DNA from 2 places in the Butyrivibrio sp. AE3006 genome. Region 2 is predicted to be linked to the other one. Evidence: a T-box and tRNA genes for the amino acid it is inferred to sense, from the RefSeq annotation. Region 2 holds a T-box; the other holds one or more tRNA genes.

Region 1 (16,371 bases), on a different contig from region 2:
GTCAATTCCCGTGCTGCTGCCACCTGCAGTCTTTGTGCCCGTTTTGGAAAAAGCTGTATATTTTCCCGCATCACCGATTCCACCTGCCTCATTAACAGAAAAATCCCTTACATGAAGCTCGTAAATAACTGCGTCCGTGATGTTCTCTCCTGCGTGAGGATTTTTATCGCTATCCCAACCCTCAGGATTTGTGCCTTCAAGATCTACAACCATGGCTCTTTTGCCGTTGACGCCGGTTGTCCTTGCATAAGGGTCGCAGGCCTCCACATTAAGACCATCTATAACAGCGGTAAAAGTGTAGTAGGTTCCTGCTTTATCTCCTGAAACCTCTGCTACCCATGTACCGTTAACATCGGAATTCATCTCAATTTTCTCTATGAGATTTTCCTCCCAGGGATCTCCTGACTCATACAGATTCAGGAAAACTGTCTCAGCAGTGGGTGCCCAAACTCTGAAAACAGTCTTGTCCTTACTGTAAACAGCGCCAAGATCATCGCCTTCATAAGTGAACTTTTCCTCAAACTCAGGTGTCGAATAAACGATGGGCATGATGATCTGATACTCCTCATCCTCGAAACCAACCCTGTAATTTCTGTTCACATCAAGCTCTTCTGCGATTGTCAGATCATAGTAAAACTCGCTCTCGGAAGCCTTCTCTTTTAATGCCACCTCGGTAACCTCAGTTTTGCCCTGTCTTCCGATCACATAAAAAGACTTCTCCTGATCGGCATCAAGCTCTCCTGTAAAAAGTACCGTAACTTTATTTTTCCCGTCATAATTTGCACTCTTTAATTTTGTCCCCGTCACAACATCATCTCCATATTCTTTAACTGCGCCTTCTACGCCTGATTCAACGTAGGCATGTACTGTTCCTGATATAACCTCTGAAATGTCAATGTACTGATCCTGCTCGATGTCTTTCGTCCAGTCCTCTGTCCTGACGATAAAACCGACTCTTGTAGCTCCCGCAGGTACTGTCATGGTCGCAACCATATCCCCGTCCTCTTCTTCAAAAGGATAACCTGCTCCTTCGCCACCATCCGACCAAAGCCATACATCCCATAGTTCGTAGTCCCCATCCTCCCTATGATAATGCAGTTTCAGTGTGACCCCCTCATCCGCTCTTACCTGCATGGACACTCCTAAATCCGACAGGAAAAGCGTTGCTGCCATGACGAAAGCCATGACAAAAGTGATACCTCTTTTTGCTCTTTTCACCTCGACCTCCCAAGTAAAAATTATTCAGTTAAGAAAACGTTTTCCACAAGGCAAATTCTACTACATCGGGTTTTATTCGTAAAGAGAAAAATGGTCGCCAATGGCAACCATTTTTTAAACTGTTTTATTCTAAATAAAGCTCTTTCAGGAAAAACCTATTCATCGTGGCATGGACCACTTCCTTGGGCTTCTCGATTTCTTTGTAGCCGCATTTTTCATAAAGATGAATAGCTACCGGCAGGTTATTATGAGTCTCTAAATACATCCTCTTATAACCAAGCTCCCTGGCTTTGTCTTCGATAAGTGACATGAGTTTGTAGCTGATCCCACGGCCCTTAACTTCATCCGAAAGATATATCTTTTGGAGCTCCGCGCAGTCCTCTCTAAACTCGAATTTTGCAAGTCCGACTCCGCCCACAAGCCTGTCTTTTTCATCAAGCAAAATGTAGTAAAAGCGCTCCCTGGCATCAGCCAGATAAAAATCGCTGAGGTGATTTAAGTTATCATCAAAGTAGACCGTTCCAGGAATATCGAGAGCATGCTTTTTCAAGTTATCTCTTATTATCTCTGCAAGGGCCAGGTCATATTCCGGCGTAAGTGTAGTAATCTTCAAGTTTTCCATTTTTGTTTTGTCCTTTTACCACGTGCTAAGATACAAGCATTCTTCAGATAAAGTGTGGAACACCACTTCCTCCGTGGCTCCATCGTCCCTTGTTAGCGTTCCTATAAGCATCCTGTCAGAATTAAAGCCCTGCTCAAATTTAAGATTCTTAATCATTCCATCTCTGCAGAAAAATCCTTCTGTCTCCACGACCTGATCCTCACCATCGGCGTTAGGATCTGCATAATAGGGAACATCCATAAGCTCTCTGCCGTTCACAGACACGTGAAGTATTTCATCATCAAGTAGGATTGTCACATCTGCAAAATATCCCGCACCTGTAAAGTATTCTCCTGTTATGGACTGGGTCCAGTAATAGGGCACTTCGCGTTCTTCGCCAAGATCATTGTCTGTTTTTTTACCTGAAGAAGTTTCTGCCACTTTCTTAGTCCAGGTGTCCGACAGCTTAACAGCAGAAGCGGGAGCACTAACCACGCACCCTTCAGGGAAACTTGGTTCTTTTTCTTCCGGACCGTAATAATCCGGAATATCACCGGTGAATACAGCATTCTTTAGACCCTCGCATTTTTTAAATGCTCCTTCTCCTATGCTGCGCATATCTTTTCCGAAAGTGACCTTGGTTATAAGAGGGCAGTCTAAAAATGCATTCTCTCCTACGCTGGTCATTTTTTCAGGAAAAACAAGCTCACCGGCGATGGAAGAACAGCCGCCAAAGGCATATCGTTTTATATGCTTAAGACTTTCAGGAAACGCGCTTATAGAAGTGAATCCTTTGCAGTCCCCAAAGCTTCCTCGGCCGATAGACTTAAGTCCTGCAGGAAGCACCAGTTCTCCCGTAAATCCTGTGGCAGTAAAAGCATCATCGCCGATTACAACAAGCGCTGATGGAAGATGCAGCTCCCCTGTCATTCCTTTGCAATACATAAAAGCATTGTCGTTAATATATTCAAGGCCGTCCGGAAGCTTAAGTGAAGTAAATCCCTCACAGCTCTGAAATGCCGACGAATCGATCAATGTCACGGAGTCAGGGATCACCAGATCACCTTTTAGATTCTTACATGTAAGGGAATAAATTCCGATATATTCAAGACCTTCGGGAAGTGTCAATGTTCCGTCGAATCCATCATCCACAAAGGCGTGCATTGCAATGGTTTTTACTCCCTCAGGAATCACAAGGTCGCCCTTAAAATTCTCACAAGTTGAAAAAGTACCCGTTTGAATTTCTGTCAGATTTTTGGAAAGAGTAAGGGTTCCGTCGAATCCGCACTTCGCAAAAGCATAGTCTCCAATAAAAGTAACCGAGTCCGGAATCACCAGATCACCCACCAGATTCTCGCACCTGTTGAAGGCACAGCGCTCAATCCTTTCCAGGCCATCCGGAAAGACAAGACCACAGTTCAAACCGCTCATGCCTTCAAAGGTCTCTACGCCTATGTTTTTCAATGATTTGGGAATACTGAGCCCGGAGAAACCGGTACACCTTGTAAACGCATAGTCCCCGACAGTTTCAACTCCATCCGGAATCTTCAGTTCACCTGTCAGTCCATCGCATCCATAAAAAGCAAACTCACCTATAGACTTAAGGCTTTCCGGCAAAACCAGCTCGCCCTTGAGGCTGCTGTTAGAATAAAAAGCGAGAGCTGCAACCGACGTTATACCCTCGCCGATCACAAGTTTTTCAATCTTATAATCAGACCACATGAATTTTTCAGGAACCACCATTTCACCGGTTCCCGAAATAGTCATGGTCTTTTCTTTTTTATCATACTTCCAGGTTATGTTATCGCCGCATGTGCCTTCAGCATTTTTCCCGCCGGCATCACCACCAAAATTTTTAATACCGCAGCCAAATAGTCCAAAAGCCATAACGACCCCCACGATAAAAATCAGTGTTTTCTTCATGTTCTGTTCCCTCATAAAAAACCGTATATTTATATACTCAAACATGATCAACTATCTGTCTCAATTATCATAACATCAACTGTACCAAGATGTTCAAATCATTTTTTACTTTTTTAAAATTTCTTGAAAAAAGGGCCTGTACATTTTAAAAAGATGCAGTATACTGTCCCCAAACAATAGATGGCACCCGCAGCGGCGCCGGATTAGGGGGATATTCAAAATGAAAAAAGTAAGTGAATTTGTTGGAAAGTATATGGCAGTAATTGTTCTTGTGGTTGCTGCGCTTGCACTATTTGTGCCGGGATCATGTCTGTGGATACAGACATCATGGATCAACTACCTTCTGATGGTAGTAATGTTTGGCATGGGGCTAACACTAAAATTTGAAGACTTCGCAATAGTATTTAAAAGACCAAAAGACATCATCATCGGCTGCATTGCTCAGTTTACGATCATGCCGCTTTTGGCATTTGCTCTTGGAAAAATATTCGGACTTGAAGCAGGGCTCCTTGCCGGCGTAATCCTGGTTGGAACTTGTCCCGGCGGAACAGCCAGTAACGTCATGACATACCTTAGCAAAGGTGATGTGGCACTCTCTGTAGGCATGACCAGTGTGAATACTCTGCTGGCCCCTTTCCTTACGCCTTTCATCACTTATCTTCTGCTGAAAACAACTGTAACTGTGGACATGCTAAGTATGTTCGTATCCATCATCAAAGTGGTCATCGTTCCCATAGCTCTGGGTTTTATCATTAACAAATTCTGTGGGAAATATACAGAAAAAGTATCCGAAGTACTGCCACTGATTTCAGTTACAGCCATCGCTCTCATCGTAGCGGCGGTAGTTTCTCATAACTCAGAACGAATTCTGGAAACAGGCGCTATCGTGTTTGTTGTGGTCATCCTTCATAACCTTCTTGGCTATGCAGTTGGCTTTATCCTTGGAAAAATCCTTGGTCTTCCAATGACCAGGAAAAAGGCTCTTGCCATCGAGATTGGAATGCAAAATTCAGGACTTGCGACTTCACTTGCAGGAACAGCATTTCCTGACCTTGCCATGGCCACAGTTCCCGGCGCTATCTTCTCGGTGTGGCACAACATATCCGGCGCTCTGCTGGCAAACATTTTTAGAAGGATTGAAGAGTAATAAAAAACGGTTAGTGACTGAAATCATTCAAATCACTAACCGTTTATTTTTTATTTTTTCACAACTCTTGCGCCAAAGGGAAACAGTGCAAGTCTCGCGATCTTGAAATACTGCTTACCAAAGGGGATTCCTACGATCGTAATACATAAGATAATGCCAATCAGAGCATTGCCAAGTGCCAGCTCAAGTCCTGAAATGAGCATCCACAACAAATTCAAAAGAAATGAACCTGCTCCGCCTTCATCAACTATCTCTTTTCCAAATGGACAAAGGGAAATCGTCGACAGCTTAAAGCACTGTATTCCTATCGGAATTCCCAGAACAGTGATGCACCAAAAAATACCGGCAAGCCACCATCCAAGCGCACTGAAAAATCCTCCAAATATAATCCATATCAAGTTACCCAGAAACCTCATATCTCACCCTCCAAGAAAAATATTAGTTTACTGCATAATTATACTGTATTTTGCAAATTATATCTTTCATATTTTTTCAACATTAACGCATGAATCAAAATTTCATTGAACATCAAAAAAGGAAAATGCGCAGAGATCGGTGCAAAAGGAATTATAGTAAGTCACCATCACGGACGACTTCCCTATGCAGTTCCTCCGATGATGATCCTGCCTGATATCAAGGAAGCACTAAAAGATAAAGATATGACAATCATTGTAGACTGCGGCATTGCCAGCGGTGCTGATGTCTACAAAGCTCTGGCTCTTGGAGCAGACGCTGCAGCTGTTGGAAGATCAATGATGCCTTCTCTTGAAAAAGACGGAGCTCCCGGCGTTTCAAAATTCCTTACAGAAATCGGAAACGAGCTTCGATACATCATGAGCAATACCGGCTTTGCAAAGGTTTCAGACATTGATGATTCAGCTTTATACGAGTATTAAAAAATTTCTCTTAGACATAAATTGGCAGGTACTCACTCCCTTTCATGAGCACCTGCCATAACCATTTCTTTTTTATACCAACAAATTTCTCTGTGATACTTGCACCTCAAGTATCATTTTCCTCCCATTATTTTTCTATAAAATGCTTAGTTTTCTTCATGACTTTCCCAAGTATCTCGATGTTTTCAAGAGTGTTTTTTCCTTCAAGTGAATGATTAACACCTTCATAGAGGTGCATTGGAATCCCCTGTCTCTTTGCCATCTCTACCACTTTAGGAACATCGCTCCAGGGATCGTCTGAGCCGATAAATGCTATCGCGTCGATATTCTTTTCCCCATTAAGGACCTCGATAGTCTCTGCCAGCGGCGTGTAAAGCACGTGTCTTACGCCCTTTATCTCATACTCTTTTTCAAATGCAGCCGCAATTACGGTTCCGATGCTCTTAGACATGAAAATGACATCTGCGTATTCATCAAAAGCTACGCCGCTAAGACTCTCCTTAGCCTGCGCATAAAGAGCATCAAAGGCCTGCCTCATTTTTTCCTTATCACAGCGAATGTTCTGAACAGGGCAACTGTAGCCGATATTTATAACCTCGTCATAACCGGCTTCAGCTGCTGTTTTCCTGCCGTAATACAAAAGCGGCTTATCACAGTGATATCCAATCCCCGGGAATACCACCAGAAGTTTCTTTTTCTTCATACTTTTTTCCTTCACTTCTCATTAATCCAGACTGCAAAATCTTCATAACTCTTAGTCTTCATTTACCTATTGTTTCATCCTAACATCAAGTTTTTGCTCCATCAGTAATTGTAGTATCAAGGCGCGCCAAAATAAAGCCCACAATTTACATTGAATCGCAGTACCTCAGATCAGTGTCTATGAAAAAAGGTATCTTCCTCATCCTCTTCATCCATTTCCTTTCTAAACTCATAGAAATAATCCAAAAGTGACATGATACTCATATAACCTATCATAAAATAAAAAAAGTCCCATTTAAGCCCGAACTGCGCCAAGAAGCTGGTCATGAAATTGTTAACGGTGTCAATAAACATAGAATTTTGCCCTCGATTTCTTAAGATTTTTTGTAAAAAAAGATAAATAGATAAAAAGGGAGGATTATTGGCTTTTCCCTCATTTTCCATGATACAGAAAATCGAGTCCAATAATCCTCCCACTATATAATTTTTAATATCAAAAAATAAGAGCGGTACATTTTCGTACCGCTCCGCTGAAATCATTTCTTAAATAATCCGCCTGCGAGATCTTTGATATCGTTAAGATCAAGTTTTCCATCTGCTACAGCAGCCTGTACCTTCTTGATATCTGACTCGTCCACGTCAATGTTTGCTTTCTTGAAAAGCTCCTTGGCCTGAGCCGGATCAGCCTTGGCTATCTGCGCCATTAACTCTTTGTTACCATTAATCTGTTTGAGAATTCCTGCTATGTCTGCCATTTTTGTTCCTCCTCCAACGATGTTTTAATAACGATAAAAATATTATACTACCAATCTCATCAGACAAGCACTTTATTCTTCCGGCTTAGAGGTTATTTATTTTTCAAAAATACAATCTCAGTTTCGCCGGAAAGATCCTCCCTAAAACTTTAGGTTATCCCCAAGTACCTGTACCTTGCTGGCGAAGAATGAAAACTCACCGCTATCAAGAAGATTACCGTTATCATCAGTCACTCTGATATCAAATACCAGGATATGTTTTCCTGTTTTCAGCTTCATGCATTCACAATATATATACTCCGTATTCACTGCAGGCAAAAGGAAATTCAGATTAGCAGAAACCGTCGTCACATAGTAACCGCTCATGCTTCCTGTAGCACCCGCCATGACATCAACAAAAGAAAGCAGCGCTCCGCCATGAATGCTTCCGTATGTGTTGTGAAGTCTCTCATCGCACTTAACCCTGGATTTACTGTAGGTCGGACTTAGCTCCAGCACTTCAAATCCAATGAACTTGTTATACTCATTTGCATATAGTTCAGAGATTATCTTTTCTCTGATCGCATTTTCTTTTTCTGTTCTTGCTTTTCTCATGATACTCCTTCATCAAAAATACAGTCGTTAAATTTGCTAAACGCTTTCAGTGTACTTAAAAGTGCTGCGTCCAGCTTTTTGGTTTTCCGGATTCCCGGCTCCCACCATAATCCTTTTACGGAAAGGATCTTATTTTTCCTGTCTGGAATAGCCTCTATCCTTCCCACGAACTTTTCACCAAAAAGAATGGGCAAGGTGTAGTACCCATACTTACGCTTTACTGCTGGTGTGTATATTTCCCAAGAATACTGAAAATCCCACAACGCAAGGATTAGTGACTTGTCCCACATTAAAGGATCAAGTGGTGCTATAAACGACATCCTGGGTTTTAGATCCGCACTTCCTTCAATTATTTTTTTCATCAGGGCATCGTCGGAAGAAAGATAATAGAATGTGGTTTTCATGCCTTCCACCATAACAGGACAGATTTTGTCTTCATCCGTAAGCCTTGCCAATATCTTTTTCCGCATCTCGGCATTAATGTTTAGCCCAAGAAAAGCTGTACTATTCTTGTCCCAAAGAAGGCCAACCGCACCGATTCTTCTAAGTACTCGCCAGCATAAAAAACTCTCATCATCTCCGCAGGGATTCTCAGCATTCAAAATAGATTCCGGCAAATGTTTTCCCGCCAGATCATAGAACTTGCGGCTTCCCTTTTTATGGTGAATAACGAGCTCTCCATCAGTATATAGCTGTTCAAGAACGGATCTTGCAGCAGCTGATTTTTTGTCCCAGTTGCCGCTCCAATGCATTGATGAATGCCAGTAAATCTCTCCTTCTATCGGAAGCATGTCGCTTGAAACTGGGCCGTTTTCATCGATATACGCTATAGCCTGCTCCTTAAGTTCCTCTAATCCTTCGAAGGTACGTCCCAACTCAAGGCTCCTTTCCCTGTAGGAAGAAAAATACGGCCAGTCCTGTGCAGGCCATATGGAAAGCTCCTTATCCGGGTAGTCAATGAGTTTTCTGTCCTCATATAGGAGTTCCTGAAGCATGGATTTTTTGAAGCCTTTAACCCGGGATTGCAATGTGAGCTCGGCATTTTTTCCGCAGACATCCACCGGATCATACTGAATACATCCGGCCTGCCTGACATAATCATAGGCTCCGTCTTTTCCCTTAAAACGATATGCCCCAATCAGTCCCTGCTTTGAAAGAATAAACTGTCTGGCTTGTTGTTTTGAAATTGTTATCATCGCTTTCCTCTAAATTTTGGTCCTGGGGGACGGGGTTGGTGGTCCATTTTTGAGATATTCCGTAATGATTTCAAGTCCTTCAGTCGGTACACAGAAAGTATCATCGCGGTGCTCACAGCCCTTGCGTACTTCCTCAATATCAAACCATTTTACTTCTTCCACTTCCTCTGTCTGAAGCACAAGTTTAGTCTCATCAACAGGTTTTTCATAAGCATATACGAAGGCAACCTCGTTGTCCCTGAACATCTTTCCATGGAATTCCATTTCATAGTTTATATGGAACTTACCGGCAAATGTGAGATCATCTTCGCCTGCGTCGATTCCCAGCTCCTCAAACAGCTCTCTCTGTGCTGATTCCAGCGGTTCGTCCCCGGCCTGAATGTGACCGGCAGAAGATGTGTCATACATTAAAGGAAATGATTCCTTCTCAGCGCTTCGTTTCTGAAGCAGCACCTGCCATGAATCACCCTTTTTTCTAACAACCCAAATGTGAGCAGTCCTGTGCAATATTCCCTTATCATGGGCCTCACTTCTGCTAACTGTCTCGCCTGTAGGCGTTCCATTTTCATCAGTAATATCAAAGAACTCCATTTTTACACCTTAACCTTATATCTATTTCTATCACTTCACTTATTATAGCCAACAAAAAAGAAGCATACCATTCATTTATGAATCGTATACTCCCAATTGTAATCCCTTTGAATAACTATCACTGCTATTGTGGACATTTGTTGGACATTAGATGATAGTATGCTCGTGTGATTTAAAGTTTTGCTTTCAATACAGATTTATTTTGTGCGTCGTTATGACCATATGTGAGGGGGAAGAGATCGTACATTATCACAGTTTCATAAAGCTGTCATTAGCCTTGTAGTATACATACTTTTCGATTCATTTTAGCGCATCACTCAAGCTGTCAGTTATTCCCCTAGGCCCTCTGATTGCATTTATTCCGTACTTGTCCTTAAGAACCTGGAAAGTAAAACTATCCTCTGGATACCTTTTTTCCAGTTTGATCTTCATAAGTGCTGTTATGGTCAGATTTTTATCCGAGTAGTCATATGGGATGTCCGTTTCAGTGACTGTGCACTTGTACATTACCGCAGACACAGGAGCACCAACATACACGTAAACCGTATCTTCGGTTATGATTCCTGCTCCCTGCTTCCAGTCTATCTCCTCAGCATTATCAAATGCGTGAACTATGTCATAGTACTTGGGATTGGCAGGAATGATCCATTCCTTAGGAGCACGAGCCTTCTTGCTTTTAGTCGATGATCCTGATCCAGCTAATAGTTTTGCTATCTGACTTTTGGATGCAATGGGGAATATTTCTTTTATGTGCTCTTCTATGGCCTTCCCTGATTCTTCAGGCGTCTCACCATATCTGGAGGTGACAAAGTCATATCCCCAGAGAGTTTCTGGCTTTGCATACACCGCGATGGACCAGCCGTAGTACTCGCCCTTTTTGTTTTTCCTCTGTCTGAAGTCCTTTACGCAGAGGTAGGTTTTTGCCTGAAGGTCTGTGACTACTCCCTCGAACCCCTTCTCTCCACCTTTGCCAAAACCTGCCCTTAACTTGACTTCGTTGGTATATATTTCATCCTCAGTTTCAAAGATGTCCATTATCTTTTTCTGTTTTCTTGATGCCTTCTCATCATCCCAAAGAGCATCAAAGTCATAGCCATCCCGCCTGAAATTGACGAAATAGGGTAGCCATTCCTTAGAGATAAAGCCGGCCTTTTTTTCAAAAAATTTGCCATATGCAATTTCGCCGCTTCTGGCGATGATCTCTCGCCACTCCCAGGGATCAACCTTGGGATCTCCGCACCACCAGTAGCCCGGAACAGTGCGTTCCTCCAGTGAAAATCCCGGAATATCATTTTTGAAAAGTGGCAGAAATCCTACTTCATTTATGTAGTTTATTGCATCCTGAACCGTGCGCAGACACTCCGGGTCATCCCAGTCCACACCGTACATTATCCAGTTTCCGTTCACATTTTCCATACAATTCCCCCTCTTTACCGGTTCGTCGCTGTACCTATTATATCCCAACAAAAAAGGGGCATACTATCCATTTCTGAAAAATATGCCCCCAATTTTTTCTTTATTTATCGGTCCATAGCGGCGAAGTCCCATTTCATCCAGCTGCCTTAAAATTATAAATAGGCTTCATCACATCAACTATCTCTACAGACTCCTTTATTACATCGATGATGTCATCAAGTGACTTGTAGGCCATAGGCGCCTCATCGATTGTGGCCTCGCATACAGATGATGTGAAAATCCCCTTCATGGACTCCTTGTACTCTTCCATGGAAAGGTTGTTCTTTGCGGCGGTTCTGGACATTATTCTTCCGGCACCGTGAGGCGCAGAGTAATTCCACTCGGGATTGCCCTTTCCCACAGCAAGCACAGATCCGTCTCTCATGTTTATTGGAATCAGAACCTTCTCTCCCTTGTGTGCAGCTATTGAGCCTTTTCTCAAAATCATCTCATCTGTGTCGATGTAGTTGTGGATTGTATGAAAAGCCTCTCCACCTCCAAGTCCTGCTTTCTCCACCAATATCTCAGCCATCTTTTCACGATTTCTTCTGGCAAAACGTTGGCAAATCTCAACATCATGGAGATAGTCATCAAGATATTTTCCTGATAAAAAGCAAAGATCAGCAGGCATGGTTCCGGGATATTCATGGTACTTTTTATTATAAAGCTCTTTTAACGCAGCCTGAATCTCAGAGCGTCTCCCCTGCTCTTTATAAGTTCTGATAAGTTCATCCCTTGCCTCAAAATACTCGCCGATACCCTTATCAAGGTCAACTGCCAGTGACTGGTAGTACTCTGCCACCTGCTTGCCAAGATTTCTGGAACCGGAATGGATCACAAGGTACTGAGTTCCATCTGCTGCCTTGTCCACCTCGATGAAATGATTACCTCCGCCAAGTGTTCCCAGGGATCTCTCGAGACGCTTTGTCTCTTTGAGCATTCGATAACATCTAAGCTCTGTGAGGTCGAACTTCTCTGTTCTCCCCTCCCACACATCTCTTCCGGAAGGTATAAGAAAAGCCGTCGCATCAAGCTTTTCAAGGTCGATTGGATTTTTGCCAAGGTTAACTGTGTACATGCCACATCCGATGTCCACGCCCACAACATTGGGTACTGCTTTATCTTTGATGGTCATGGTCGTGCCGATAGTGCAGCCCTTTCCTGCATGGACGTCAGGCATGATTCTTATCTTTGATCCTTCTGTCATGGGAAAATCGCACATTCTTCTGATCTGCTCTATAGCCTCATCCTCCACTACCTTGGCGTAGCAGATGGCTGTATTTACTTTTCCCTTAATCTCAATTGTGTTCATTATTTTTTCCTCTTTGCAAGGTGCCTCTGCCCCCTCGGGGCAGATTGTTCGATTGACAGTCGATGTAGTTCATTGCTGTATGCACCTTTTATATATGGCTGTCAGCTCCATTCTGCCAGCCCATTCATCCTTTAAGCAACGATCCTATCATATCTTTCTGATGAAAGGACACTCATCATAAATCTGTATGGCTCAAGATTTCCTTCTTTTAACATGGAGAAAATCTGAGGATTGCAGCCTGAAACAAGCGCCACTCCTCTGTCATTCATCTTCACTGGCTGCTGACTGTTTCGACTCTCCACATTCCAGAAAACTATCTGAGGAAGTTTATAACCATATCTCTCAAACTCAGCCTTGGCATATTCGAAATTGGTCATATTCGCATTACCCGCACAGTAATCGAATTCCATGTCAGAGATGATGTAGAGCTTTTCCGGCATATCTGCCTGTGTAAGGTTATTCTTTACAGCAGTTCTGAGAATAAGCGCAAAAGTTCTGGCTATATCCGTATTGCTGCATTCATTGAAACGCATACAGTAACGCACTTTTTCCACAATATCTCTTCCCTTTATCTCCACTAATCTGGGATTGGTGGAAAAGGTTATGAAATGGTTATGAAAAGCGCCTGTATTTCTCTCAGCAAAATATATGCCAAGTGACTGCGCAACTGCTGCCGGAAGCGGATTTACACCGCAGTACATAGAACCTGAACCATCAACTACAACAAGTGAATTTTCGGCACCAGCATAATTCTCCAGAGCATTCCACGTGGCATTCATGGCATGTCTTTCGTCCTCTGAAAATGCTACTCTTTTTATCACAGGCGCAATAACATCATAAGGAGTAAGTGTACCTGTATGCATGATGGAAGGATCAGCCTCTGCCTTTGTTATGAAAGCTGTATATCTTTCCTGGTCGTTTCTTAAAAAAGCCTGTCTGTACTTATAGAGCGCCTTAGAAGGCTGCTTTTCATAATCGAAGGTGTAATCCTTTTCTCTTAAATTATTCTCTATGATTCTGATCTGTGCTCTGAGCGCAGACAATGTTTTTCTGTACTCGGCATCAGTCATGCCCATGGCTCTTGCGATCTTTCTTGCATTTTTTACAGCTTCCTTATTGCTTGTATTAACGGAAGGAAGCCACTTGGCAAGAAGTGAAACAGTTTCATTTTCTTCCTGAAAACCGTTCATAATCTCGATGTCCTTCTTTAAAGTCTTAGCAATGTAAGCCATTACTTTCTTCTCTACAGGAGTACCAATTAGAGCAAGAAGGTCATCGAATCTGCCGTATTCAGCCACGTTCTCAATATTCTTTTTTACAGATTCAGGCTCAGTCATAGCAAGGTACTCAAGGATTACCCTGAACACTCTTCTCTCTCCAAGACCACCTCTGATATCTCTTGCAAAAAAGAGCATCTTCATGGCAAGATCAGCATCTTCTGCATACGCCTTAATGAATCTGCAAACTATATCATCCTCAGAAGCATTTCTAAGGGCACCGATTGTCGCAAACATATCAAGGCACTCAGACTGAGTGGATGCATAAGTAACTGCGCCGTTTTCTGTATATGTTTTATTTGCTTCCTTCTTTAAAAACTCCAACATTTTCTTTTCCTCCTAATCCACTAGATACAACCTTTAAATATGTGATGGGATTCGAACCCATCGAATGCCTGGTTATAAGCCAGGTGCTACCATGTAGCGAACCATTGGAATTATTGCTGTTCGTATCTATTTGATTACTGTATTTCAGCCTTACAAGACACACTTCCCCAAAAGGGAAGGGTGGGATTTGAACCCACAAAGCCGAACCGAAATCCGACTGTGCCAACCAAATTGCTGTATGTGTCTTTTGCCTTTCTGTGATTTTATCTTAGCCCAGTTAATTGGATATAAAAAGATGCAGTTAGCATACATATCGCAACCCCAATATGATACAATGGACCCACAAAACACATAGATATTTATTATTTTTACAACCCCATTTAAGAGGCGTGCCATGACTGAGAAATATAAAATTTATTTATCCGAGGATACAAGATCAAGACTTATTAACGATGCAGAGCTTTTTGAATTCACTAAGAAGGATGAAACTGTAAACCTCAATGCCTTCCTGAAAATCCTGATCGTCAACTACTTCGATCAATACAGGCATGACAGCGAGGCTCTGTTAAACAACATAATGAGCGATCTCACAGAGATGACATCCATATCTGATGCAGATGCTGCCCATCTGGCAGACAAAATCGTCAGCACATACATAAAGAACGATAGGATATCCAGTTCCAAAAATATAGCTGTTACGTTGACTGTCAGCGGATCATCCTATGACATAATTCGAATTATAGAAAACAACATGCTACGTGATACTTCCCTCTCGCAGTATCTTAAGGACATGTTCAATTCATATCTGTCCATTCCAAGGAGCCAGAGAGAATCCATCATTTTTAAGGATACCTACGAAGATATAGAAAAAGCGCTTAAGGAAAGTCGTGTGCTCACCTTCACAACAACATCTTCTGAGGATGACAAATCCTTTGCTGTGGAGCCTTACTTTATTGCGCCTTCTAAAGAAGAACAGTGCAACTACCTTCTGTGCTGCGATGCCCGTACTCGCACTCCGCATACCTTCAGAATCTCAAGAATCAGGAGCGCCTTCGTAACATCAGATAAATTTGAAATTGATTCAGAGCTGCAAAAAGAGCTCCAGGGAAAAGCTATCCGGAGCCCTCAATCAGTATCGAAAACGGTATCTGCTGTCATCAAATTAAATAAATATGGAGTTAGAAAATTTAAGGTTGTCACCAAGAACAGGCCTCTTGTGTCAAAGATAGACGGCGACCTCTACTACTTTGACTGGCCCGAATTGCAGCTTGAAGAATACTTCAAGCGTTTTGGAAGGGATGCCATAGTAATAGAACCGGCTTCACTTAAGGAAAATCTGCGCAAATACTATTACTATGCCCTCAGAGAATATAGTAAATAAAAAAACCTCTCCTCACTAATATTATATTGACAAAAATAATAGATGTGTTTATATTTAGATAATCATCTAATTAGAAATTGTGAGGAGGATATTATGAAACGAGATACATATAAAAAAATAGTCGCTGCATCAAGCATAGAAACCGGAGACCTTGTACTTATTCAGTACTGGATGAATGACAGCTTCAGTGAGGATATTGGTTTTCTTCAGGCTGAGATAGCTGCTGCCGGCGCAACACCGGTAATGGTGGTACAGAACCTCAGTATTAGTCAGCTTATCAATGAAAATGCCACCGAGCACACCTATAGCGACAAGTTTTTCAAATTGTACGAAGATGCTGATGTGATCATCGACCTTATGGAGAGACCTGTGGGCGTTCTTACCAAGCCGCTTGATCCTGAAAAAATGGGACTTCTCGGCGGATATATGGGTAGACTTTTCCAGACATGCGCATCCAAAAAGAAGATGCTTCAGCTTCGCGTTCCCACTGAGGTTATGGCTTCAAAAGAGGGCCTTGCCCCTGAAGATTACAAAGCTCGCATGGAAGCTGCAATGGATATAGATTATAATTCCCTCAGACAGAAATGCGAGGAACTCAAATCTGCCAACAGCCGTTTCAGTGGTGTTACAATTAAAACCGGTGACAATTACAGCCTCGAAATTTCATTCGGAGACAGATCATGGGATATTGATGCGGGAGACGGTGATATTCCCTGCGGTGAGATCAACATCGCACCCATGGAGAATCAGACAAACGGTGAGATTTTCTTTGAAAAGATATATCTCCCTGATCCGGAGAACCCCAGAGCCAGACATGATTTCGACAAGGTTGTACTCTCCATAAAAGATGGCGTTATTACAAGCTCAAACAACGATGAACTTAACGCCCTTATTGAAAAATTCGGCCCTGAAAACGTCACTGTCTGCGAGCTTGGATTTGGCATGAATCCCGGAGTTACAAGCCTTTGCGGCTGCGCAGTTCTGGATGAAAAAATG
Region 2 (16,371 bases):
TCTCAGTCTGAGTTCGAGGCTACTTACGGCGACGTTTACGAGTTAGACTAATAACTATCGAATCGTTGCCTATGGCACGTAAAGTGATATAATAATTATGAGGATACCGAACCGGGGGGATTATGCCTTGGTTCGGTATTTTTGAGAATTTGTAATTATTCAGAATCAGGTTGATTTTTGAAATCCAATTACCCGGTCCTGAATAGCTATAAATTTGTATTTTTTAGGAAATAAAGGAGGCAATATGAGACCTATTTCCATGGAACGCGTTGAACAAACAAGAGGAGAAATCCTTGATATTATAAAGAGTGCAGAACTTACTCACGAGCAGAAAGTTACCTGTCTTGCCAACAAGGCAGATTCTCTTTTGGAAGTACTGGATTTACCCGAGGGACTTGATGAATTATTAAATGTTCCCGGCGATGAGAAATGTATATGTGATCTTTCAGAAGGTCATGCACCGCTTCGCCCCCGCTATATCACACCTGATTATTCAAAGCTTATGAAAGAGGGCTGCAAATATCTTAACCTTGATGCACCCAAGGATCTTTTCGAGGCACTTAATACTCTGCTTATCTTTTACAAACATGTGCCCAGCGTAACCAATTATCCCGTATATCTCGGTCAGCTCGATGATCTTCTCGAGCCCTTTATTGATACAGTTCCCGAAGAAACAGCTGCCAAGCTTATAAAGATGTTTCTTCTTAATGTGGACAGAACAGTTCTTGATTCCTTTGCTCATGCAGACATTGGACCCAAGCCTTCAAGGACAGCACATTATATCTTTGAAGCTGAGAAGGTTTTAGAGGACGCTGTTCCCAATCTTTCACTTAAATATGACGCAGCAGTAAGTACCGATGAATATCTCAAGGAGGCTGTTGAGTGTGCGCTTACCTGCGCTAAGCCAAGCTTTGCAAATCACAAGATGTTTACAAGCGAGCTTTCAGAGAATTACGTAATCGCAAGCTGCTACAACGGACTTTTACTTGGCGGCGGATCATACACCCTTTGCCGTCTTATACTTGGAAATATAGCCAAGAAAGCATCTTCTATCGAAGACTTTAAGACCAATAAGCTTCCCTATGTAATGGACATCATGGCAAAATACATGGATGCCAGAATCAAGTTTGAGGTGGAGGAAAGCGGATTCTTCGAGAATAATTTCCTTGCTCAGGAAGGATTTATCAGCAGGGATAAGTTCACTGCAATGTTTGGTCTTGTTGGTCTTGCAGATGCTGTTAATCTCCTCCTTGAAAAAGAAGGCAAAACAGGAAGATATGGCCATGATGACGCAGCAAATCAGCTTGGCGTAGAGATCATGGAGATCATAAATGATTTTAACAACAATCACACTAACCCTTATTGTGAAGCCACAGACGGACATTTCCTTCTACATGCACAGGTAGGACTTGCCGAGGATGTGAATATCACACCGGGTACACGTATTCCGATAGGTGAAGAGCCTGAAGAACTTATTGATCAGCTTAACGTTCTCTCTAAGTTCCACAAGTACTTCCCTTCAGGAACAGGTGACATATTCCCGATAGATCTTACAGTACATCGCAACCCTGAGTACGTAATGGATATCATCAAGGGTGCTTTTGCCAAGGATCTTCGCTATATGTCATTCTATTCAAGCGACAGCGATGTAATCAGAGTAACAGGCTATCTTGTTAAGCGCTCTGAGATGATCAAGCTCGACAATGGGCATGCCGTTATTCAGGACACAACCGCTCTTGGACTTGGCGCTTCTAAAAATGGCCACATTTTAGAGCGAAAGGTCAGATAATAATGGAAGCTCTTGTTACAAAAATAATACCTTTCAGCAGTGTTGACGGCCCGGGTAACCGCACTGCCGTATTTCTCCAGGGTTGCAATATCAACTGTAAATATTGTCACAACCCTGAAACCAGAAAGGTATGTATATCTTGCGGAGCATGCGTATCAAAATGTCCTGCAGGTGCACTTTCCATGGATTCGGGGAAGGTCATATTTGATGCATTGAAATGCGTATCCTGTGATACCTGCATCAAAACATGTCCCCACGATAGCACCCCAAAGGCTGTCAGTATGACTCCGGATGCGGTATTTGAAGTTGTGAAAAAACAGCTTCCTTTTATCAGAGGTATAACTGTTTCAGGCGGTGAGTGTATGCTTCAGCCCGAATTTATCAGGGAATTATTTACTCTTGCCAAAAAGGAAGGCCTCGGAACTCTTATTGACAGCAATGGGACCATACCCTTTTCAGAGTATCCTGAACTTATGGAGGTTGCAGATGGCGTAATGCTCGATATCAAGGCATTTTCATCTGATGAGCATCTGTATGTTACCGGCTTCCCTAACGATATGGTTCTTGAAAATGCCCGGTTCCTTGGGGAAACCGGCAAGCTTTTCGAGGTAAGATGTGTTATTGCGCCTGATTTATACAACTGTGAAGAGAGTGTCAGAAAAACAGGGGAATTTCTTTATCCCCTCTATAAGCTCCACAAATTCAGGATAAAGATAATTGCTTACAGACCTATGGGAGTAAGAAAAGAATATTCAGACATGCGAGTTCCTACGCAGGACGAGCTGTCAAAATATAAAAACATGCTGTCCGGCATGGGTTATGAAGACATAATAATCATTTAAGAAGGAGGTACTAGGATTGGAAAAGGCAAGCCATATGGACCCAAATACTGTAGTCATCGAAATGAAGGATATTGTCAAGAAGTTCGGTGATTTTACAGCTAACGATCACATCAATCTGAAGGTACACAAGGGGGAAGTTCACGCTATTCTGGGAGAAAACGGAGCCGGAAAAAGTACGCTTATGAATGTCCTTTACGGACTCTATAAGCCCACAAGCGGTTCAATTTATGTTAACGGAAAGGAAACAGAAATTTCCAGCCCCCGTCATGCCATCGATCTTGGTATCGGTATGGTGCATCAGCACTTCATGCTGGTTCAGCCCTTCACCGTTACTGAAAATATCATTCTTGGCGTTGAGCCCCAAAAAGGTATCGTCATCGATAAGAAGCTTGCAAACCAGAAGGTTGTAGAGATATCTGAGCGCTACGGCATGAAGGTCGATCCTAATGCCAAGATTGAAGATATTTCTGTTGGTATGCAGCAGAGAGTAGAAATTCTTAAGGTTCTTTACAGAGGTGCAGATACACTTATTCTTGACGAGCCCACAGCATCTCTTACTCCTCAGGAAATTGATGAGCTTATGGAGATCATTCAGAACCTTACCGCTGATGGTAAGAGTGTTATCCTGATCACTCACAAGCTCAAAGAGATAAAGGCCTGCTCTGATAACTGTACTATTATCAGACAGGGTAAATACATTGATACCGTTAAAGTCGGTGATGTAAGTGAGAATGACCTTGCAGCCATGATGGTAGGCCGTGAAGTTAATTTCCGCGTTGAGAAAAAGGAACAGGAGCCCGGAGCTGTTGCTCTTGAAGTTAAAGACCTACATGCCAAGGATTACAGAGGCGTTGAGATTCTTAAGGGCCTTTCAATCAACGTAAAAGAAGGCGAAATAGTTGGTCTTGCAGGTGTCGACGGTAATGGTCAGACAGAGCTTGTTGAGATCCTCACAGGCCTTAAAAAGGCTGAATCCGGACAGATCACAATGCTTGGAAAGGATGCTTACAACAAGTCACCCAAGGAAGTATTCGAGATGGGTATTTCCAGTATCCCGGCTGACAGACAAAAGCACGGTCTTGTTCTTGATTTCTCCATCGAGGACAACATGATCCTTCAGCATTTTGAAGAAGAGCCTTATTCAAGCAGAGGTATCCTGAACAGAAAAGCAATTCGCGAACAGGCTACCAGACTTATGGATAAGTTTGATATCAGACCTCGCGGTTCTGAAGAGAAGCCCGCAGGTACACTCTCCGGCGGTAACCAGCAGAAGGTTATCATTGCCAGAGAGGTTACAAACGACAAAGAGCTGCTGATAGCAGTAAATCCTACAAGAGGACTTGATGTCGGCGCTATAGAGTTTGTACACAAATACATCGTTGAGCAGAGAAATAAGGGACGAGCTATCCTGCTTGTTTCATTCGAGCTTGATGAGATTATGAGTCTTTCTGACAGAATCGAAGTTATCTTTGATGGTAAGATCACCGGTAGCGTCGATGGTAAGGAAGCAGATGAGAAGGAACTTGGATTCTTGATGGCAGGAGGAAAAAAGCATGAATAAGAAAAAAGGTATATTACACAGCAATGTACTTTACACTATCATTGCCATCATAATCGGTTTTATAATCGGTGCCATTTTCCTTGCAATCGCTAACATAAGCCCTATTGAAGCATATTCAAAGCTTCTCTCAAGCGTTGTAAGTAAGCCTAAGTACTGGTTCTGGACACTGACCTATGCAAGCCCTATCATCCTCACAGGATTGTCAGTAGCTTTCTCATTCCGTACAGGTGTATTTAACATCGGTGCTGAGGGTCAGTTCGTTGTTGGATCTCTTGCAGCAACAGTAATAGGAATACTCCTTGATCTTCCTGCTGTAATCCACATTCCGCTTTGCCTTATAGCTGCAGCTGCTGCAGGTTGTATCTGGTCACTTATCTGCGGAATCATGAAGGTTAAAAAGGGTATCCACGAAGTCCTTTCCTTCATCATGTTTAACTGGATCGCTTATTACCTTTCAAACTACGCAGTTAACACAGAAATTCTTCACAAGGTAGGCGGCGGTGAAGCAACAAAGGATCTGCATGAATCTGCAAGACTTCTTTTCCCTAAGAGCATAATCGCTCTTACAGGATGCTCCGCAGCAAATGCAGGTATCATCATTGCTATCGTTCTCGCTGTTGTCGTATGGATAATCATTGAAAAGACAACTCTTGGTTACAAGCTTAAAGCCGTTGGTTTCAACAAGTTCGCAGCTCAGTACGCAGGTATTGATTCCGATAAATCAATCCTTACAGCACTTGGTATCTCCGGTGCGCTTGCAGGTCTTGGCGGTGCTGTTCAGACCATGGGTATGGGTGGACGTCTTGCACAGTTTGCCAGCCAGGAAGGCTACGGATTTGAAGGTATCACAGTTGCTCTTATCGGCGGTTCAAACCCCATCGGAGTTATCTTCTCAGGTATCTTCTATGGCGCCATGAAGTACGGCGGATCAAAGCTTACACTTATAAATGCTCCTTCAGAAATCATCAACATCATAATGGGTTGTGTAGTTATTTTCATAGCTATTGCTCATGTATTTAAGGCATTGCTCTTAAATCTTTCTAAGAAGAAGGAGGCAAAATAATGAATATACTTATTCAGAATCTCGGATTATTAATAAATGCAACACTTATAGCTACACCTCCGCTTCTTTTTGCAGCTCTTGGATCATGCTTCTCAGAGCGATGCGGCGTTGTAAACATCGGTATTGAAGGAATGATGACAGTAGGTGCTGTTGTTGGTGCTATCACTGCTCTTACTACTCATAATGGTATCATCGCTTTCCTTGTAGGCGGACTTGCCGGCGCACTGTTTGGACTCATCCATGCAATAGTATGTATCTCCTATCACGCAGATCAGACTATCGCAGGTACAGCCATTAACTTCATTGGCCCCGGTCTTGCTGTATTTGCCTGCAAGATCCTGTACAACTCATCTGATACACCGGCTATCGATTCAGCATCTAAGCTGCCTAAGATGTTCAACAACATGTTTGCAGCAGGAAGCTTTGGAAGTAACGTACTTAACGTTTATTCAATGGCATATCTCGTATTTGTAGTTGCAGGAATCTGCTGGTTCGTATTCTACAAAACAAGATTCGGCGCACACCTTCGTGCCTGCGGAGAACATCCGGAAGCCTGCGAATCCCTTGGTATCAACGTATATCTTGTAAGATATATCTGTGTTATCCTTTCAGGATTCCTTGCAGGTCTTGGCGGAGCTTTCGTAACACTGGCTACAGTATCACAGTTTAGACCTACAGTTATCGTAGGACAGGGCTTTATTGCTATCGCTGCTGTTATCTTCGGTAAGTTCTCACCTGAAGGTGCCCTCAAGGGATGCCTTATATTTGGTGTATGTAACGGAATCAAGGCTCTTGCCAGCCAGGGAAATGTTGTTTCACCCAACCTGATCTCAATGATCCCTTATGTGGTAACCATCATCGCTCTTATCCTCTTTGTAGGAAAAGCTAATGCTCCCGCAGCAAACGGTAAGCCTTACATCAAATCACGCTAATCTATATAGAACATTTTTATCCGTGCCACAAGCTTTCCCGGCTTCTGGCACGGTAATTATTCTAAAGAAATAAGGAAATGATTATATGACATATAATGAATTAGTCGAAAAGGCGCTGGAGGCAAGAAAATTTGCCTACACCCCCTACTCGCATCACGCTGTAGGGGCTGCTCTTTTGACAGAAGATGATAAAGTATACACCGGCTGCAATGTAGAGAATGCAGCCTACACCCCCAGCAACTGCGCTGAAAGAACAGCTATATTCAAGGCTGTTAGTGAAGGCGAAAGAAAATTCAAAGCTATTGCCATCGTGGGAGGTCCTGACAATGCAGAGCATCTTCCTATCTGTGCTCCCTGCGGAGTTTGCAGACAGGTAATAAACGAATTTGTTGATGCTACGACCTTCGATGTGGTTCTTGGTACAGATAACCCTGAAGAGACTGAGGTTCACAAGCTTTCTGAACTTCTTCCTCTTGGCTTTGGTCCCAGGAATATGAGTTTTCTTGAAAACTATTAATACTGAAATACAGAGAGGTAAAAATGGACTTTAAATCAGTACCAAAAATTGAATTACATTGTCATCTGGATGGTTCTCTTGATCTTTTAACATCGCAGAAGCTCCTTGCAGAGCGGGGTGAAAGCTATGAGATGGACGAACTTGCAGATCTTATGCAGGTTCCTGATTCCTGTGAGAGTCTTGCAGAATACCTTAAGAGATTCGATCTTCCAAATCACTGTCTTCAGGATGCTGAGGGTATAGAAGAGTCATCCTATGCTCTTGCAAAAAATGCTGCCACAGAAAACGTAAAGTACCTGGAGGTGCGCTTTGCTCCAGCTTTTTCTACTTCAAAGGGCATGTCCTTTAGAGACATTATCGAGTCTGTAGAAAAGGGTCTTAGCCGTGCAAGAAATGACTTTGATATAGAGACAGGCATCATCCTCTGCACCATGAGAGGCCTTGATGAAGAGGTTAACAGGAGCGTCGTTAAGATCGGAAGAGAGATGCTTGGAAGCGGTGTTGTAGCCTGCGATATAGCAGGTGATGAAGCTGCCTATCCTATCTCCATGTACGCTGACCTCTTCAAATATGCCAAGGAAATTGAACTTCCTTACACAATACATGGCGGCGAAACAGGTATTGTATCAAATATCACAGGCGCCATCGACCTCGGTGCAAAACGTATCGGTCACGGAATAGCAATGATTAAGGATCCTGACCTCATGAAGTTCTGCGGAAGTAACAAAGTCGGAACTGAGATCTGCCCTACAAGCAATATACAGACAAAGGCTTATCCTCATATCGAGGACTGCCCTATTCTTAAGTTCATGGAGTGCGGCATTCCTGTATCATTAAATACAGATAACAGAACAGTTAGCAATATTACATGTACTGAAGAGTATGAAAAGCTTGATAAAGCATTTGGATTAAATGAAGATATTGTCCGCAGAATCTATGAGGATTCCGTAGATATGGCATTTACTTCCGATGATGTAAAGGATAAGCTCCTTAAAAAGTGGGCTATATAAAAACAACATTTTCCATTAACGGTACACATATATAATCAATTATTGAAAGGAATAAAAAATGGATATTAAGACAATTTTGAATCACTGCGACCACACACTTTTAAAGCAGGAAGCTACATGGGATCAGATCAAAGAGATCGCTGATGATGCTATTAAATACAACACAGCATCTATCTGCATTCCTCCCTGCTACATCGCTCGTGCTAAGGAGTACGTTGGCGATAAGGTACAGCTTTGCACAGTTATCGGTTTCCCTAACGGAAACATGACTACAGCTACAAAGGTATTCGAGACAAAGGATGCCCTTGCTAACGGTGCTGATGAGATCGATATGGTAATCAATATCGGTGAGCTCAGAGCTAAGAACTATGACTATGTTCTCAATGAAATCAAAGAGATCAAGGCTGCTTGCGGAAACAACATTCTTAAGGTTATCATCGAGACCTGCCTTCTTACAGATGAAGAGAAGATCAAGATGTGCGAGCTTGTTACAGAAGCTAAGGCTGACTACATCAAGACTTCCACAGGCTTCTCAACAGCAGGTGCTACCTTTGCTGATATCGAGCTTTTCGCAAAGCACATCGGTCCTGACGTAAAGATGAAGGCTGCAGGCGGAATCGGAAGCATCGCTGATGCTGAGAAATTCATGGAGCTTGGTGCTGACAGACTCGGTACAAGCCGCGTTGTAAAGATCGTTAAGGATGAGAATCTCCTTTAATTACCAAAGGCTAAATACAGCTATATAGAATAATTAAAGCCATACCTCTTAGTTCCAAATCTGAACTGAGGTATGGCTTTTTAATTTATTTATGTTCCGATATTATTTACTTTTCCAAAGGCGATCATGTTATCAAGGACTGCGCCGTAGTCTGTTCCTTCCTCCGGATGAGCGTGATAGATTCCATCTACCATATATCTTTTGCCGCCATTTTCAAGTTCCTCTATGACCTTGTATCTGTCTATATAAAAAGCTCTGCGAGATACCTTAACCCCCTTAGCTACGCCCTTACATTCAGATATTGGACAATCAGGGAAGTTGATATTCAGGATTTCTCCATAGTCGAGATCCACCTCAAGGGCATCCATAAGCATGTCCCTTAAATAGTGATCTGTGACCTCGTGAGACCCATTAAAGCCTTCTGATAATGCAATTGCATGATAGCCCTGGAAAGCAGCCTCAAATGCAGCTCCTGCGGTGGCAGAATACTGGATATCAGATGCCACATTGTAACCAAAATTTATACCTGAAAGGACTACATCAGGTCTTTCATCCATTACACTAAGGCTTCCTGCTCTGACGCAGTCTCCGGGAGTTCCGCTGCAGGAAAATGCTTTTACACCTTCAACAGGGAAATCATGGGGATAGATATCAATGCCGTGCCTTAAGGTAATACTGTGGGAAGCGGCGCTCCTCTGGGAATCAGGGGCAATCACCCATACTTCGCCAAACTCAAGAGCAGCCTTAGCAAGCCTTATGATACCCTCAGAATCTATTCCATCATCATTTGTAATAAGTATTTTTCTCATCCACATCCTCCCAAATATTGCAGTTTCTAATTCTCAAGGTAATACAGCGAATGTTTTACTTCATTACTTGCTGTTCCAATCAAGGTCTGACTGTTTATCACCTTAAGCGCATCAATCACCGTCTGAATATAACTATCATCAGGCTTACCAACTACTATCAGCGCAAGCCTGTCTTCTGTGCTGATCTCTATATCCTTAACTGTATCCAAGTGATCGTTTCTGACAAATGTAACACTTTTAAAATTCTTAATCTCCTCGTAGGCCGGAGGGATTTTCCATTTAGTGTCATAGACCACAAGGCAGTCAAGATCACTATTATCTTTTGAAAACTCTATAAGCTCCGTTGTATTAAAATATAAACATGACCAGTTCGAAGTCACTATTCCGCTTATAGAAATAATTATGGCAGAGGCTGCAAAAATCTGCAATTTCAACTTGCCACCCAAAACACCTGCAGTCTTATATATCAGTAAAAATAAAACAGCAAAGCTTATACCGTATATTGGATAGAAATATCTGGGGCTTGGCTTACTTTCCTGGGCTATTTTAAGTATGGCAAAAAAGTAGAGTACTGTTGGAACAATCAGCAAAACATATCCTGAAAGAGCTGCTCCGCTTGTAGTCTCTAAACTCTGCTCTTTTCCCTCTCTGCTTCTGATGATAAAAATAACTCCTGCCAAAAGTCCCAAAACAAGAACTACAACGCCAAGACTACCAAGGAAGTCTCCGTTTATTACTGTAAGAAGCCGCTTAAAATTTGAAAGCATTCCTTCTCCGGAGGATGCGATACTCTCCAAGGCTTCTTTTCCTCTATAGCCACCAAACATGTGGGTAAGCATTGCGGGGAAAATGGCTATTGCAGATAATGCCGCTGCGGAAGCGGATAAAATAATTCCAAGAACATCTGTGAATCTTCTTTTTATCAGCAATATTATTCCAAAGGTGGTGAAAAGAAGCGCTGCATATATTGTTACATAATAATGGGTAAGCGCTCCGCAAAGCAGTGTAAGAGAAAGTTTCCCATAAAAATGGTAATCGTTACTCTTACTTCTGTCTCCATCCACGATCTCGTTTAAAAGAAGAAGACATATAAACATCGCCACAATATACATTCTGAAGTACGCAATGGCATTAAGGATTCCTGCTGAAATTACAAAGGCACATAGTATTACCGCCATAACCCTTTTGTCATCGAGAAATTTTCTCAAAAGACTATCCAGCATAATAAGGGATAGCAGTCCAAAAACAATATTTATAATGCCTGCATACCATCTGCTAAAGCTCTCCGGAAACAGCGAGCTTATCGTATGAAGAATGCTGTAATAAAGAGGCGGATGAACATCATTTTCCTGATTTATAAATACATTCTCATAATCAAATCTATGGTCAGTGCTTACTCCGAGATATTTTATAAACTGAGTATCTGAAGGAACATATTTTACGCCCTCATCAAGGGTCATCATAAATCCCTCTGTATGATTGGAAAGGCCATAGCTTAGCATCTCATCAACGTGATAATTCTTCTTGATAGCTATCACCGTGATCATACTGATAGCGAAAACCATGCACATCAAAATGATCCTGCGGTTGTCCCTTTTCTTTAGCTCTTTGGCGGATTCTTTTATTTTTTCCAATCCGCCCTTAAAGCTGTCCCGTATCATATGAAGCAAAAGCACTACCCCATTTATGGCGAGAACTCCGCATATTACTGCCACAATGGAAGTTAATACTCCGGCTGTGATATGGATTTTTGCTGAAATTTTCTGAAGAAATACAAGATTAGACCAAAGACTCACAAAATGTATTCCCGCAAGTGCAACTATGACGACTCCCGGAATTAAAAGCCTCTTATCATAAGCCTTCATAGAATTTCTTATATAGCAGACTGCATATATTAATACCGCAAAGGCTGCGGCCACATATTTAATATCATGAAAGGATGCGACTATTATCAAAAATAATAATGAAATAATCGAGTATCCTGACATTACCTTGGATTCATTCATATATAACTCCCGTTCAACAGAGCCGATTTGGATTTTCATCCTATGCCTATCTATATTTTACTTCATAGCACAATATAAAATAAGCGCCTTCCTCAAAAAGAGAAAGGCGCTTATGAATAAAGCTCTGTTCTCGTTTTCTGTGTCAAAACTACTCTAATAGACACTGAAAACTTCGTCAAGCATTATGATTTATACTCTTTCAACACCGATTGTTACTGTCTCGCCGTTGATATCCCATTCCTTGGAATTTGCCACATTGCTGTCATATACGATCTCTGTAGCAAGAACCTTGGTTGAGATTGAATCAGCATTGTCCTTAACAATTGAAGCAATCTTCTCATTGCCATTTACAGACAGCTTGATGTGATCCATAACCTCGAAGCCGGAATCCTTACGCATGGTCTGAACCTTACTGATAACCTCATACATGAAGCCTTCGTTGAGAAGCTCCTCTGAAAGGTTTGTATCAAGAACAACAGTGATTCCATGATCCTCTGTGCTCTCAAAGCCTTCCTTCTGAGCCATGTCGATAAGAAGGTCTTCCTCAGTAAGCTCAACAGCTGTGCCGTTTACCTCGAACTTAAGTGCTCCGTTAGCCTTAAGCTCATCCATAGCGTTGTTTCCATCAAGTGAGCTAAGGTGCTCTTTGATTCCGCCAAGAACCTTACCATACTTAGGTCCTACTGTCTTAAGCTGAGGCTTGAAGGTATAGGTTGTGAAGTCTCTTACATCATCAGCAAAGACTACCTTCTTAACATTCAGCTCATCCTCGATGATCTCCTGATAGAACTCTGATACAGACTTCTCAGCCTTAACATACATCTGTCCGATAGGCTGACGGTTCTTGATAGCAGCTGCATTACGGCAAGCACGTCCAAGAACTACGATCTGAAGAACCTCATCCATGTTCTCCTCAAGATCCTTGTCGATGAAGCTCTCATCTACTGCAGGGAAATCGCAGAGATGGATTGATTCAGGAGCTGTGCTATCACCTGTTCTTACAAGGTTCTGATAGATCTCCTCTGTCATGAAGGGAACCATTGGAGCTGCTGCCTTACATACGTTTACAAGAGCTGTGTAAAGAGTCATGTATGCAGAGATCTTATCCTGCTCCATTCCCTTAGCCCAGAAACGCTCACGGCATCTTCTTACATACCAGTTGGAAAGGTCATCTACAAATGCATCAAGAGCCTTACCAGCTTCAGGTATTCTGTAATTCTCAAGGTTCTTATCAACTTCACCGATCATGGTGTTCATCTTGGAGAGGATCCACTTATCCATAACTGTAAGCTTATCCTTCTCAAGACTGTATTTTGAAGCATCAAAGCCGTCGATATTTGCATAAAGTACAAAGAATGCGTAGGTGTTCCAAAGTGTTCCAAGGAACTTTCTCTGTCCTTCCTGAACTGTCTTACCTGCAAATCTTGAAGGAAGCCAGGGAGCAGAGTTGGTATAGAAATACCATCTGATAGCATCTGCACCGTACTTCTCAAGTGCTTCGAAAGGATCAACCGCATTACCCTTGGACTTACTCATCTTCTGTCCGTTCTCATCCTGTACAAGACCAAGAACGATAACATTCTTGAATGCAGGCTTGTTGAAAAGAAGAGTAGCCTCAGCGTGAAGTGAGTAGAACCATCCTCTTGTCTGGTCTACAGCCTCAGAGATGAACTGAGCAGGGAACTGCTTCTCGAAGAGCTCCTTGTTCTCAAAAGGATAGTGAAGCTGTGCGAAAGGCATTGCTCCTGAATCGAACCAGCAGTCGATAACTTCCTTAACTCTGTGCATCTTCTTGCCACACTTAGGACATGTGATCTCAAACTTATCGATATAAGGTCTGTGAAGCTCTGTTGTCTCAGCAGAAGGATCTCCTGAAAGCTCAGCAAGCTCTTTTCTTGATCCTACTGAAAGCTGATGTCCACAGTCATCGCACTCCCAGATATTAAGAGGTGTTCCCCAATATCTGTCACGGGAGATACCCCAGTCCTGAATGTTCTCAAGCCAGTCACCAAAACGTCCCTTACCGATTGACTCAGGAATCCAGTTGATCTCCTGGTTATTTCTGATAAGGTCATCCTTAACTGCTGTAACCTTGATGAACCATGAAGAACGTGCATAGTACAAAAGAGGTGTACCGCATCTCCAGCAGTGAGGATAATCATGCTCCATCTTAGGTGCTGAGAAAAGAAGGCTTCTCTTATCAAGGTCCTTAAGTACCTCGGGATCTGCACTGATAGCGCCCTCATCCATTTCCTTCTGAGTGGGCTTACATCTGTAGCCTGCAAAAGGTGTCTCGGGCTTAAGCTTTCCTTCGCCGTCAACCATCTGTACAAGAGGAGCATCATATTTTCTACCAACACGGGCGTCATCTTCACCGAATGCAGGAGCGATATGTACGATACCTGTACCATCTGACATTGTTACGTAGTTATCGCAATAGATGAAGAATGCCTTCTTGTGCTGTCTCTCTGTCTCATCAGCAGCGCACTGATAAAGAGGCTCATATTCTTTATATTCAAGGTCTGTACCTACATAAGTCTCAAGAACTTCGTAAGCCTTCTCGCCCTCTTCCTTCGCTAAACTGCCGAGTACTGTATCTGCAAGAGCTTCTGCAAGATAATATGTGTAGCCATCTGCTGCCTTAACCTTGATGTACTTCTCATCAGGGTTCACGCAGAGGCCGATATTTGAAGGAAGTGTCCAGGGTGTTGTGGTCCATGCAAGGAAGTATGCATCCTCATCCTTAACCTTGAAACGAACAACAGCTGTGCGCTCTTTAAGAGTCTTATAGCCCTGAGCAACCTCGTGTGAAGAAAGAGGTGTGCCACAGCGAGGGCAGTAAGGAACTACCTTGAAGCCCTTGTAAAGAAGACCCTTTTTCCAGATCTCGTTAAGAGCCCACCACTCAGACTCGATAAAGTTATCATCATAGGTGATGTAGGGGTGATCCATATCAGCCCAGAAACCAACTGTGCCGGAGAAATCCTCCCACATTCCCTTATATTTCCATACGGATTCCTTACACTTCTTGATGAAAGGCTCCATACCGTATTCTTCAATCTGCTCTTTTCCGTCAAGACCAAGGAGCTTCTCAACCTCAAGCTCTACAGGAAGACCGTGAGTATCCCAGCCTGCCTTACGGGGAACAGTGTAACCCTTCATTGTGCGGTATCTCGGAATCATATCCTTGATCGCACGTGTAAGTACGTGTCCGATGTGGGGCTTACCGTTTGCAGTCGGCGGTCCATCATAGAACATATACATCTCGCCCTGGCTGCGTGTATCTACGCTCTTCTGGAAGATGTCCTGATCTTTCCAGAACTGCTCAATCTTCTTCTCGCGGGCGACAAAATTCATATCAGTGTCAACCTTCTTATACATCTGAAACTCCTTTCAAAACTAAAAAACCCCCGTCCTGTAAAAAGGACGAGGGTCAAACTCGCTATACCACCTGTTTACGCATACTCCCCGAATTTACGGTTTTATATGATTCTCCATAACGGGGAGATTCCGTCGTAACTTACTGATTTAGATAGTTCGGTTACGCAGCTCAGAAGTGATTTTCCAAAATTCATACTCGCACCTGCTCGCACCACCCGCAGGCTCTCTGAAGCTTTCAAAACAATGTACTGTCTTCGTCACAGCTTTTCTATTCAGTTATCCATAATTTTATTCATGACATTAAAAAAAGTCAAGATATTATTTTTCGTTCACTATTGCAGGCTTTCTCCTAAAAAACATCAGAAGATATCAATATATGCACCAATAAGCCGTATTTCCATCCATAATCAGCTGCTCGTACACATTGAAGCTGTCCCACTCTTTTCCTGCAAAATAAGCCTCCCTGACATCAATCCCGTCCATTTTGCTTTTCCTGAATCTAAGGTCTGTGGTTCCGGTATCCAGCTTATTTACATACTCTAGAAGACTGTAGGGGACATTGTGCATTACTCTCTCATTTATCTGACCCACCGTGTAATAAACATCATCGAAATAGTTGAGGGATACACTGTCCTCGCAGGCTGCTATTTCCTGTATAGTTGTACCTGTGGTCTTTTCATACTCATCTATTGCGCTAAGTACAGCTCTTGCACATGCGATATCCTCAGCATTTGAGATGTAATGATTAACTGCTATCTGCTGATTGGAAAAAATCTGTAACAGTACAGTACACAATATTACTCCCTGCATTACCGCGACAGCTTTTCCATCAAGCTGAGCAAATGATAGGAAAACAAAGCATCCAAGAGCTGCGTACAGCACAAAGATAACTCTTGGCGTATCTGCCTGAATAAGCGGAATTACAATAGCCAGGCAAAACATAATGAATCCTGCAAATAAGAAAGTCAATATCTCCGGCTTTTCATAAATGTTGCAAATGACCATCAGCGCTATTGCTATGATTATTACCAGAAGATTAGCAAACCGCACCGGCAAAAGTCCGTTTCCGCTAAAGAAGAATGCTTTTAGTATATACAGAATATGAGCAAGTCTTTCATATAATGATTCATGCCTAAGAGTCTTGGGCAGGTCTGTAATTATACGTAAACGGTATACCACTCTTGATGTTATAAGATTAATAATTCCTGCCATTATGCAGCAAAGCGATGTAAAAAGACCTCGTTTGAACATTCTGGCAGTAAGGGCGTAGCCCTCATCGATGACAACAAATAAAAGGGCGTAAATAGCGCTTAGCATCACCGTTACCTGATAAGTAAACACAGCCATCAGAAGGAAAACTACGGCACCAAAATATTTTTTTCTGGAATACATATAGACAGCTATTGCAGAAAACAAAACGCCTATGCTAAAGGCAAAGCACTCAGGAAACATGAAATATTCCGAGTATAAAGTACTGATAAGGGGCAGCGAAAGAATAAATCTTCCAAGATATTCCCAAGCAAGATCCATCTCCACTCTCTGTTCTCTGATCCTGCCTATAATAGCCTGCTGATATATAAAGGCAGTTGTAGCTGTGAAAAACAAAAAGAAAATGTATGATAATCTGTAATGCTCCGGCAGAATAAAACCCAATTTATAAAGGCCGATTTCCACCAGGTATGAAATATATCTTGTATATGCGAGCTTTGATTCTATATTTATAAGAGGATTCAGATAATGAGT

Evidence for each region. The T-box of region 2 lies ahead of ileS (isoleucine--tRNA ligase). A T-box ahead of a tRNA ligase gene usually reads a tRNA of that ligase, here a tRNA-Ile.
Region 1: it encodes a tRNA-Ile, which carries the amino acid that the T-box ahead of ileS (isoleucine--tRNA ligase) is inferred to sense. The anticodon was not compared.

The regions. Positions count from the first base shown of each region.
Region 1 covers NZ_AUJJ01000022.1:20,173-36,543, reverse strand. Annotated here, with positions in the region: gene pulA (type I pullulanase) at 1-1,218, opposite strand, end outside; gene G603_RS0112005 (GNAT family N-acetyltransferase) at 1,343-1,840, opposite strand; gene G603_RS0112000 (leucine-rich repeat domain-containing protein) at 1,856-3,742, opposite strand; gene G603_RS0111995 (bile acid:sodium symporter family protein) at 3,954-4,889, shown strand; gene G603_RS0111990 (YccF domain-containing protein) at 4,940-5,305, opposite strand; gene G603_RS20225 (alpha-hydroxy-acid oxidizing protein) at 5,411-5,785, shown strand; gene G603_RS0111980 (hypothetical protein) at 5,913-6,488, opposite strand; gene G603_RS22395 (hypothetical protein) at 6,659-6,841, opposite strand; gene G603_RS0111970 (hypothetical protein) at 7,024-7,242, opposite strand; gene G603_RS0111965 (PaaI family thioesterase) at 7,384-7,836, opposite strand; gene G603_RS0111960 (winged helix-turn-helix domain-containing protein) at 7,833-9,032, opposite strand; gene G603_RS20220 (NUDIX hydrolase) at 9,042-9,623, opposite strand; gene G603_RS23160 (AlkZ-related protein) at 9,924-11,039, opposite strand; gene G603_RS0111945 (RNA-splicing ligase RtcB) at 11,173-12,390, opposite strand; gene G603_RS0111940 (DUF2828 family protein) at 12,522-13,994, opposite strand; tRNA gene G603_RS22390 (tRNA-Ile) at 14,029-14,101, opposite strand; gene G603_RS0111935 (WYL domain-containing protein) at 14,389-15,375, shown strand; gene G603_RS0111930 (aminopeptidase) at 15,469-16,371, shown strand, end outside.
Region 2 covers NZ_AUJJ01000010.1:15,080-31,450, reverse strand. Annotated here, with positions in the region: gene G603_RS0106435 (BMP family lipoprotein) at 1-51, shown strand, start outside; gene G603_RS0106430 (YjjI family glycine radical enzyme) at 245-1,789, shown strand; gene G603_RS0106425 (YjjW family glycine radical enzyme activase) at 1,792-2,631, shown strand; gene G603_RS0106420 (ABC transporter ATP-binding protein) at 2,666-4,192, shown strand; gene G603_RS0106415 (ABC transporter permease) at 4,185-5,255, shown strand; gene G603_RS0106410 (ABC transporter permease) at 5,255-6,187, shown strand; gene G603_RS0106405 (cytidine deaminase) at 6,273-6,704, shown strand; gene add (adenosine deaminase) at 6,728-7,714, shown strand; gene deoC (deoxyribose-phosphate aldolase) at 7,773-8,432, shown strand; gene surE (5'/3'-nucleotidase SurE) at 8,522-9,241, opposite strand; gene G603_RS0106385 (hypothetical protein) at 9,268-11,247, opposite strand; gene ileS (isoleucine--tRNA ligase) at 11,437-14,628, opposite strand; T-box leader at 14,667-14,898, opposite strand; gene G603_RS0106375 (glucosyltransferase domain-containing protein) at 14,998-16,371, opposite strand, start outside.